One region of the Brachybacterium sp. genome, then DNA from elsewhere that is predicted to be linked to it. Evidence: riboswitches for the same ligand, from Rfam matches in the RefSeq annotation. Region 1 holds a riboswitch; each other region holds the start of a gene.

Region 1 (3,262 bases):
CGTCGGCGAGCACCTGCCCGGAGGCGTCGAGCGCGATGGTCCGTGCCGGAAGTCCGGCCAGGCCCGACTCCCCCGCCCAGTCGTCGAGGCGGTGCTCCACGAGGATCGTTGCCACTCCGCCCTCGCGCGCAGCCCGCTCGACGCCGTCGCGCACAGCGCGCACGCCCTCGGCATCGAGCATCGCGGTGGGCTCGTCCAGCAGCAGCAGGCGCGGCCGGGCGACGAGCGCCGCGGCGAGGCCCGCACGCTGCAGCTGTCCGCCCGAGAGCGTCGCGGCCGGGCGGTCGGCGAGCGTCTCGATGCCCGCGTCTGCGAGAGCTTCGCGCACGCGCTTCCCGATCTGCGCGGGCGGCACGCTGCGGCTCTCGAGCGGGAGGGCGACGTCATCGGCGACCCGCGGGAGGCACACCCCGTCGGTCGGATCCTGACCGAGGAATCCGACGGTCCCCGCGGTGGCCAGGACCCCCTCGGCGATCGGGTCGATGCCGCCCACCCGCAGGGTGCCGGTGACCCGGCCGCGCTGGTGGGAGGGGAGCGCGCCGGCGAGCGCGCGCAGCAGCGTCGATTTGCCACAGCCGCTGGGGCCCAGCAGGAGCACCTGCTCCCCGGCCCGGATGCTCCCGGTCCAGGGGCCGACGCCGTCCCCCGAGGGCAGGACCACCTCGAGCTCCCGTGCCTCGACCACCGTCCCCGACTGCCCGGGGGCCGCCGCCTCCCTCTCGCCCGGCGCGGTGACCTCGGCGGCCGCTGCGGCCTCAGCGGACACGTCGTGCCGGGATGCCGTCGTCGCCCTGCGCGGCGGCACCGATCGCGAAGTTCGCGAGCACGCCGGTGCGCTCCAGGGCGCGGACGATCACCCTGGCGAGCAGACCGCCGAGCACGATCCCGGAGAGCACCTGCATCCCGAGCCGCAGCGCGAGCAGGTCCTGGCCGTACCAGCCCATCCGGTAGGCGGTCCAGAAGAACACCAGGCCCGCACCGAAGGCGCCCGAGGCGGCGAACACTCCCCAACCGAACCGGCGGTAGCGGGTCAGGGCGAAGGGCAGCTCGCTGCCGATGCCCTGCAGCGCGGCGGCGAGCACCAGCATCGGGCCGACGGGGCTGCCGAGGAAGACGACCTCGATGATCGCGGCGAGCATCTCGGCGAGGATGCCCACGCCAGGGCGGCGCAGGATCGCCAGCGCCACCGGTCCCACCAATAGCCAGGAGCCGAACAGGACGTGCTGGGCGAGGTCCCCGGCGGGGCCCATCGCGATCGCGAGCCCGTTCCAGGCCTGGACGAACACCCAGTACAGGAAGCCGAACACGACACCGAGCACCACCACCAGCACGATCTCGCGCAGGGAGAGCCTCGGACGCCGGGCGGCACGAGCGGCCAGATCAGAGGCCTGCGAGGGAGTCTGGCCGGGAGCCCGGGAGGGGGTCTCTGCCGGAGTCTGTGCGCGGGTCATCGCGTCTCCTCGCCGAGCTCGCGCACCTCGTGGGAGGGGCTGTTCAGGGAGAGGGTGAGATGGCTGGTGACGTGCTGCACGCTGCGACCCACCTGCAACCAGCCGGCGACGGCAGTCGCGATCACCTCGCCGATGTCGCCCTCGAGGCGGGTGACGAAATGCTCGGAGCCGCGGAAGGTGCCCAGCTCCCGGGCGCGGTCGATCGCGGCGTAGATGTCGCGCATGTGGTCCGGCGCGGTGCCGTCGGCGGCGACCTGGTCCGCCAGCGGGTACAGCGCCCACTCCGCGGAAGCGAAACGGCCGGTGCGACGGGGCTCGGTGATCCCGACGTCGCGCGGGCCGGCGCCACCGGGAAGCTCGCAGGTCACCTCTCCCGGGCAGCCGCGCGAGAGGGTCACGGAGAGGGTGGCGTGGTGCTCGGTGCGGGCGAGGTCGTCTGCGAGGTCGATGAGATACCGCTGCAGGTGGGCTTCGTGGCCGCCGAGATAGGTGGAGACGTCCCCCGTCTCGCGCACCAGGCCGGTGAGGTCGAGCCGGGACAGGATGCCGACGAGCACTCGGGCGTAGTCATCGGTCATGACGGCTGCGGTGACCCTGGCGCCGACGCCGAAGCCGAGCGGGGTCTCGGTGGGATCCGGGGCGGTGCCCGGGAGGGTGGCGGGGGTGCCGACGGGAGTGATGCTCACGATCCGTGCCTTTCACGAGGGCACGGGCGCGCAGCGACGATCGCCTGGCGGAGCTTCCTGCGCCGGCATGATCCGGATCAGGTTCTACGGTCGGAGTTCGAGAACTCCCTCTCAGCCCGGCCTACCGGACTCCCGTGCACGGAAGCACCGTACCCCGATCCGGCGTCCCTGGAGCGCGGCGGTCCACGAACCAGTGGCTGGACCGGGCGGCGGCGGAGACCAGGATCCGGTCGAAAGGTCCGTCCGCCGGCGCCCCCAGCACCCCGGGGAGGGCTTCGCGGATCTCCGCGCGGCCGTCCTCGCGGCCGACGGTCCCGGCGAGCGCGGCACGGGCAGGTGCCAGCAGGCTCACCTGCCGCTCCACACCCACCACGCTCCCGGAGGGTCCGACGAGGTGGGCGAGCAGCGCCGTGGTCCAGCCGGAACCGGCACCGACGTCGAGCACGTGCTGCCCCTCACGCACATCGAGCAGGCGGAGCATGTCCAGCACCGTGCTGGGTTGGGAGTTGGTCTGGCCCACTCCGATCGGCAGCGGGGAATCCACGCCGGCACGGTCCCGCAGCTCCGGGGGCAGGAAGTGCTCCCGGGGCACCGCATGCATCGCGCGGGAGGCACCGTCGCCGGTCCCTGCTCGGTCCGCGGGGTCCCGCCGGTCCTCGGACCGGTTCCTGTTCCTTTCGGCGCTCATGGCGCGTTCAGCTCCCGGGGAGCTCGATGACCCCGTCGACCGGCCAGTCACGCACCTCCGTGCCCTCGGGAGCGAGGGCAGTGGCCTGGCGCAGATAGATCGGTCGGCCCACGTCGCTCGCAATCGCCTCATGCACGGGCAGGGCCAGCGTCGGGCCGACGGCGCGGAGGAAGTCGACGGTCTCGGACACTTTCGACCAGGGGGCGACGACGGCGAAGGCGAGCACGTCGATGCCGTGGAACTCCGGCAGCGGCTCGAGGGAATCTCCGGTCACGCCGAGCCGGGGGCCGTCCCCCGCGGAGATCACGAGACCCGAATTGCCGACCCGCGGAATGTCCGGGTGGATGATCGCGTGCCGGCCGCCGACAGCCTCGATCCGCAACGAGCCGTGGCCCGGGACCGCGGCAAGCACGTGCGCGTCCCCGGCGGCGAGCGGA
Region 2 (3,262 bases), on a different contig from region 1:
AGGAGCTGATCGGCGAGCTGCTCGTCGCGTGCCCAGGGGGAGGCGAGCACCTCCTCGCGCACGCTGCCGGCGACGAAGGAGTGCTCGGGGTTCTGGGGCACGAAGGCGACGTGCTCGGGCGCGGGCCGCTCCACGCTCCCAGCGGACGGGGCGGTCAGACCGAGCAGCATGCGCAGCAGCGTGGTCTTGCCGCTGCCGCTGGGGCCGGTGATCACGCACAGCTCTCCGCTGCGCAGCTCGAGGGTCAGATCGTCGAGCACGGCCAGGCCGCCCCGCTGGGCATCGATGCCCCGCAGGGCCGCGATCACGGCGCCCTCGTGCTGCGCGCGGGGAGCCGAGCGGGTGGGTGCGGCGGGGGAGGCGGTCATGCCGGCTGCGATCTCGTGGGGCGGGCCGTCGGCCACGATCTGTGCCTGCTCACCGAGCACGATCAGGCGCTCCACGTGGTCCAGCCACGGTGCGAGCCGGTGCTCGGCGACCACCAGGGTGCGGCCCGCCGCGGTGGCCAGGATCGACTCGCGCACCGCAGCGGCGGTGGCTTCATCGAGCATCGACGTCGGCTCATCCAGCAGCAGCGCCGAGGGATCCAACGCGAGCGATCCCGCCAGGGCCAGGCGCTGCTGCTGCCCGCCGGAGGCATCCAGCGGCGCACGGTCGGAGGGGAGATCCACCAGCGCCGCATCGAGCGCCGCGGTGGTGCGGGCCTGGATCTCCGCACGTGGCAGGGCGGCATTCTCCGGGCCGAAGGCCGCCTCCCGGCCGACGGTCGCCGCGACCAGGGCGTCCAGAGGGTTCTGCAGCAGCAGGCCCCGCTCGCCGGGGCGGGCGGGGCCGGGCGCGCTGCCGGTCAGCTCTCCGGTCTCCTCGTCCAGGAGACCGGCCAGGGCCCGCAGCACGGTGGATTTCCCGCTGCCGCTGGCCCCGGCCAGCAGCACGCGCTGCCCGGCGGGGATCTCCAGGTCGAGGTCGAGGACGGTGGGCTCGGCCCGCGTGTACGGCTGCCAGGTGAGCCCTCGCAGGGACAGGTCCGTCACGCCCGGGCGTCGTCCGGTGCCATGCGCTCAGCCTGTGATCCAGCAGATCCTCCGGAGGGCGATGCGGCTCGTACCCGCTGGGCGCGCTCCCTGCCCGCCGGCATCGAGTCCAGAGCCCCGGTGGCGGCCAGGGCACGGCTGGCGGCCCATCCCAGCACGCCGCACAGCAGCGCCCCGGAGAGCAGGAAGAAGCCGAGCATCACGAGGGAGTAGGTCCAGCTCATCTCCTGGTAGTAGGCGAACTTCTCCCAGCCCCACTCCAGCAGGGCCGAGAGCATCCCGCCCAGCATCGCGACCGGCAGCGTGAAGCGCTGGTAGCGGAAGGCGAGGAACGCGAGCTCCACCCCGCCGCCCTGCATCAGGCCGGAGATCGCCGTGCCCCAGCCCCACTGGCTGCCCAGCAGCATTGACAGCACGGCGGCGATCATCTCGGCCAGCAGCGCAGCGCCGGGCTTGCGCACGATCAGGGCGGCCAGGACGGCAGGCAGGAACCAGATCCCGGCCAGGAGTCCCTCGGCGGGTTTGAAGGCTGCGGTGAGCGGCCCGATCAGGGTGTACAGCTGGCCGTACCCCAGGAATGCGACACCGAAGGCGGCGCCGATCAGAACCGTGACCAGCAGATCTACGGTGCGGAAACGAATCATCACTTCTCCTTCCTCAACGGAAGGGGCGTCCAGCACCGATGGTGCCGCACGGATATCCCGACTCCCTACGCCGGTGTGAGCCGGATCAGGTTCGAGGGTCTGCGCCTGGTGCGCACTCTCAGCACCGCTCGGTGCTCCCCTGTCAGTGGATGACAAGGAGCCACTCTACCCCAACGGGCGCCCTGACCGGGGCCGCGGGGGCATCACCGAGCAGCAGCCCCGGCGCCGTGGCGGCACCCGCTCAGAGGCGGGCGCGGATCGCCTGGTCGACGGCCTCGGCCGTCGCCTGAGGATCGACCGGCGAGATGATGAAGTGGGTGGAGCCGCGGCCGATGATCTCGACCATCAGGCCGGGCCGGGTGGCCATCACCCGGTAGGCGGCGCGCGGCTCGTCCACGGTGAAGACCTTCCGCTTCCCGACAGGGGTGAGCTCCTGGGCGTGGGGTGTGAGCACGGTGCCGCGCCGCCACCCGTAACCGCCGAGGGTCACCCCGGCGCGTGACGAGGGCAGCTCTCGCAGCTGCACGGTGCGGAACTCCGACAGCGGCCACGGCCTGCGCGGCAGGAAGCCGCCCAGGCTCACGGTGAGGCCGTGCTCATCCACGATGAAGCGCGTCCACTGCCCCATCCAGGTCCACACCGCCAGGGCGAGGAACAGCGCCGCCACCAGGAGAACTCCCGGCAGGCTGGAGCGCTGGGACATCAGCAGCACAAGGATCACGCCGAACAGCAGGGTGATCCCGATCCTGGTCCAGCCGATCCAGGAGGGCCGGGTGCGCCCCACATAGAACGGAGGTTCGGGCCTCACCAGATCGTCACCCGCTCCTCCGGCGCGCGGTACATGGCGTCACCCTCAGTCACCGCGAAGGCGGCGTGGAACTCCTCGAGATGGCCCACCACCGTGTTGCAGCGGAACTCCATCGGCGCATGGGGGTCCACAGCCAGCCGACGGATCGCCTCCTGGTCACGGTTCTTCCCGCGCCACACGGTGGCCCAGGACCAGAACACGCGCTGCAGCCCGGTGAATCCGTCGAGCTCGACGTCGATGTCAGCGGCGTCGTGACTTGCCAGGTAGGCCTTCACAGCGATCGAGAGACCGCCCAGGTCGCCGATGTTCTCGCCTATCGTCAGCGCGCCGTTGACGCGATGGGACTCGTCGAGATCACGGGGGGAGAGCTCGGAGTACTGGGCGATGAGCTGTGCGGCACGGGTGTCGAAGGCCTCGCGGTCCTCGGGAGTCCACCAGGAGATCAGGTTGCCGTCGCCGTCGTACTTGGAGCCCTGGTCATCGAAGCCGTGGCCCACCTCATGCCCGATCACCGCGCCGATCCCGCCGAAGTTCACCGCGTCGTCCGCCTCCGCATCGAAGAACGGCGGCTGCAGGATCGCGGCAGGGAAGACGATCTCGTTCCGGCCGGGGTTGTAGTAGGCGTTGACCGTCTGCGGAGTCATGTGCCATTCGGTCTCGTCGATCGGGCCGCCCACCTTCGCGTACTCGATGGCCGCCTCGAAGCGGCGGGAGGCGCGGGCGGTGGCCACCAGGTCGCCGGGGACGATCTCGAAACCGTCGTAGTCGCGCCACAC
Region 3 (3,262 bases), on a different contig from region 1:
GCTCCGAGGTCCACTTCGGCACCACGCGGGAGGACGCGATCATCGACTCCTACGAGGCGCCCGACGGGATCACGCTGGGGGAGATGCAGCGCACCGCGAGCAATGTGCTGCGCTACCTGCTGCGCAGCGGCGTCACGGAGCGCCGCCGGCGGTGAATCCCGTGGCGCCAGCCCGTTTCGGGACGGATCGCTGTGCGGCTGTCAGGCGTCCCCGGGCAGGGGGAGGCTAGCAGCGCCAGGCCGACTAACGTGCCCCGGCCTGCACGGCAGGTGCCGCCGCGCGCTCGATGTCGTGCAGCACCGTGACCACGGCATTGGCATCGTCTTCGCTCGGCGACGAGTGAGCGCACCAAGATGCCGAGCCCGCGCTCACCTTCTCCCGCGCCTCCGGGGTGCCATCGCCCTGTTCGATGAGGATGCGTTCGAGCTCATCGAGGTCGGTCTCGGTCAGGGGCAGGTTGCGGCGCAGACGCCGGATGGCGGCAGGGTCGTCGTGCTCGCGGATGTAGGCGGTCACTTTGTCTCGGAACCGGGCCTGGTTCACGCCGACGGCGACCAGCGGCAGATCGACAGAGCGGGTTTGTCCGAGGTCGTCCTCGAAGTCGGTGAAAACGGCCCGGCGCTGGCGGGTGCCGAGGAGCTGCACGAGCGATCGGAGGGCACGCCGTGCCCGTTCGAGCACCGGCAGGATCACGCCCTCCCACCAGGCCTCCCCCGGCCACGTCCTCCAGTAGGCCTCGCCGGGGTCGTAGAAGGCGAGGCCGCCGAGGGCGCCGACGGCCGAGATTTCGAGCCTTTCGTCGTCCGCCCCCCGAGGGCTTTCCGGAGATGAGTCCTGATTGCTGAGGTGGTGGGGCGGCGCCGGACGGGCCCTGAGCTGAGCACGTCCCCGCGCGAACGGCTCCGAGCTCGGCCGCCCGGCGGGCAGTCATGAGACGAGGGCCTGCGGCGGTCGATGTGCTGGTACGGTCCATGATCGACACGGGGTGCCCCGACGGGGCTGAGATCACACCCGGTGAACCTGATCGAGTTCGTACTCGCGGAGGGATGTCGTCGATGAGCTGTGTGCTGCTGTGCTGCACGCCGTCGTCCCATGCACTGGTCCTCGCGGCGCAGGCCCCGCCTGCCGCGGCGGCGGAGGCGGCCTCGCTCCGTGCCCGAGCTCCTCGGACCCGACGATCAGGTCCTCGTGTCCGTTCCCGCGCGGTGCCGAGCCCCGGCACGGCACCGCTCCTCGTGCGTTGCGCTCCCACCCGCTGTGCGGCGGATGCGCTCGCCTGCCTGAAAGGACCGGCTGACCATGACCTCACCGACCCTCGACCCCACCTCCCGCACCGTCCCCGCGATCGCTGAGCAGGTCGTTCTCGTCACCGGGGGCGCGCGCGGCCTCGGTCGCGCGCTCACCGAAGCCTTCCTGCGCGAAGGCGCTCGGGTCGTCATCAACCATCTCACCAGCGAGGACGCCGCGCATGACCTCGCCAGCCGCCACCCGGGCCGTGCCGTCGCCGTCCGCGCCGACGTCCGGCAGCGAAGCCAGGTCGAGACCCTGTTCGAGCGGGCCGAGGCTGAGTTCGGCCTCCCCGTCGGCACCGTCGTGAACAATGCCCTGCCCGGCTTCTCGTTCAACGGCGACGCCCGCGCCAAGGCGCACGAGATCACCTACGATGCCTTCTCCGCGCAGTTCTCCGGCGCCGTGCAGGGTGCGCTGAACACGATCCAGGCCGCGTTGCCCGGTTTCGCCCGGGTGGGCTCGGGGCGCGTGGTCACCATCGGCACGAACCTGTTCCAGGACCCGGTCGTCCCCTATCACGACTACACCGCGGCGAAGGCGGCGCTGCTGGCACTGACCCGCACCTTTGCCGCCGACCTCGGCCCGCGCGGCATCACCGTGAACATGGTGAGCGGTGGCTTGCTGCGCACCACCGACGCGAGCTCCGCGACCCCCGAGGCGGTCTTCGACGCGATCGCCGCGAGCACTCCGCTGCAGTCGGTCACCACTCCCGCCGAGCTCGCCGATGCAGTGCTCTTCTTCGCCTCTCCGTGGTCCCGGTCCGTGACCGGGCAGAATCTCGTCGTCGACGGCGGGCTGGTGAAGAACTGATGGCCGCCGCGCCCCGCCGCCAGGTGCGGCTGAACCTGTTCGCGCACGCGTGCGGCCACCACGCCGCGGCCTGGCGGGCGCCGGGCTCCTCGGTGTCGCGTCTGGGCGACATCACGTACTGGGAGGAGCTCGCACGGATCGCAGAGCGCGGTCGACTCGACGCGCTCTTCCTCGCCGACGGCCAGTCGATCGCGCCCGCCGGGGCCGAGCGCGGGCCGACATGGTTCCTGGAACCGATCACCGTGCTCACGGCGATGGCCCGCGCCACCGAGCGGATCGGGCTGGTCACGACGGTCTCGAGCACCTTCTGGGACCCGTTCCACGCCGCTCGCCTGCTGGCGAGCCTCGACCACATCTCCCACGGTCGGGTCGGGATCAACGTGGTCACCTCGATGACCGACGACGAGGCTCGCAACCACGGCATGCCCGCGCTGCCCGATCATGCGAAGCGCTACGCCACCGCGGGGGAGTTCATCGAGGTGCTCCAGGGGCTGTGGGACTCATGGCCCTCCCAGAGCATCCTGGCCGATCCGGAGGGGGTGTACGTCGAAGCGTCCCTGCTGCGACCGCCACAGCATCACGGGGAGTCCTTCCAGGTCGCCGGGCCGCTGAACGTGCCGACGCCGCCGCAGGGCCGCCCGGTGCTGTTCCAGGCCGGGGCCTCCGAGCCGGGCCGCGAGCTCGCCGCCCGCCACGCCGAAGGGATCTACGCGGTGGCCTGGGACCTCGAGTCCGCGCTCGCCTACCGCTCGGACATCCGCGCCCGGGCCGCCGCGCTGGGCCGCGCCCCGGAGACGATCGCGGTGATGCCGGGCCTGGTCGTCCACGTGGCCTCGACCGAGGAGGAAGCCCGGCGGATGCGCGCGGACCTCGACTCCCGCCTGCCGGTCGCGGACTCCCTGCGCCAGCTCTCCTTCTTCATCGGCCAGGACGCCTCGGACTGGGAGCTCGACGCCACCGTGCCACCGCTCCCGCCGCTCGAGGAGTTCACCGGCCCGAAGGGGCGCTACGCCACGGTGCTGCGCATCGTCGACTCCGTGCGGCCGACCGTGCGCGAACTGCTGGGGCTGCTCGCCGCCGGCGGCGGCCACGCGACCGTCATCGGCACGCCGGAGTCGGTGGCCGACGAGATCGAGCGCTGGGTCGACGCGGGCGCGGCCGA

What was found. Region 1 has a riboswitch for thiamine pyrophosphate ahead of ACTH43_RS10945 (YkoF family thiamine/hydroxymethylpyrimidine-binding protein). Riboswitches for the same ligand answer to the same signal wherever they lie in the genome.
Region 2: another riboswitch for thiamine pyrophosphate. It lies ahead of ACTH43_RS06580 (ECF transporter S component); the one in region 1 lies ahead of ACTH43_RS10945 (YkoF family thiamine/hydroxymethylpyrimidine-binding protein).
Region 3: another riboswitch for thiamine pyrophosphate. It lies ahead of ACTH43_RS09455 (3-oxoacyl-ACP reductase); the one in region 1 lies ahead of ACTH43_RS10945 (YkoF family thiamine/hydroxymethylpyrimidine-binding protein).

The regions. Positions count from the first base shown of each region.
Region 1 is NZ_JBQDLF010000025.1:9,857-13,118, reverse strand. It holds gene ACTH43_RS10955 (ATP-binding cassette domain-containing protein) at 1-766, opposite strand, end outside; gene ACTH43_RS10950 (ECF transporter S component) at 756-1,451, opposite strand; gene ACTH43_RS10945 (YkoF family thiamine/hydroxymethylpyrimidine-binding protein) at 1,448-2,137, opposite strand; TPP riboswitch at 2,175-2,283, opposite strand; gene ACTH43_RS10940 (protein-L-isoaspartate O-methyltransferase family protein) at 2,259-2,825, opposite strand; gene ACTH43_RS10935 (MBL fold metallo-hydrolase) at 2,833-3,262, opposite strand, start outside.
Region 2 is NZ_JBQDLF010000011.1:8,302-11,563, reverse strand. It holds gene ACTH43_RS06585 (ATP-binding cassette domain-containing protein) at 1-1,034, opposite strand, end outside; gene ACTH43_RS06580 (ECF transporter S component) at 1,031-1,678, opposite strand; TPP riboswitch at 1,724-1,829, opposite strand; gene ACTH43_RS06575 (hypothetical protein) at 1,920-2,486, opposite strand; gene ACTH43_RS06570 (M13 family metallopeptidase) at 2,483-3,262, opposite strand, start outside.
Region 3 is NZ_JBQDLF010000019.1:53,802-57,063, reverse strand. It holds gene ACTH43_RS09465 (glycoside hydrolase family 3 protein) at 1-155, shown strand, start outside; gene ACTH43_RS09460 (type I restriction-modification enzyme R subunit C-terminal domain-containing protein) at 244-693, opposite strand; TPP riboswitch at 972-1,064, shown strand; gene ACTH43_RS09455 (3-oxoacyl-ACP reductase) at 1,300-2,100, shown strand; gene ACTH43_RS09450 (LLM class flavin-dependent oxidoreductase) at 2,100-3,262, shown strand, end outside.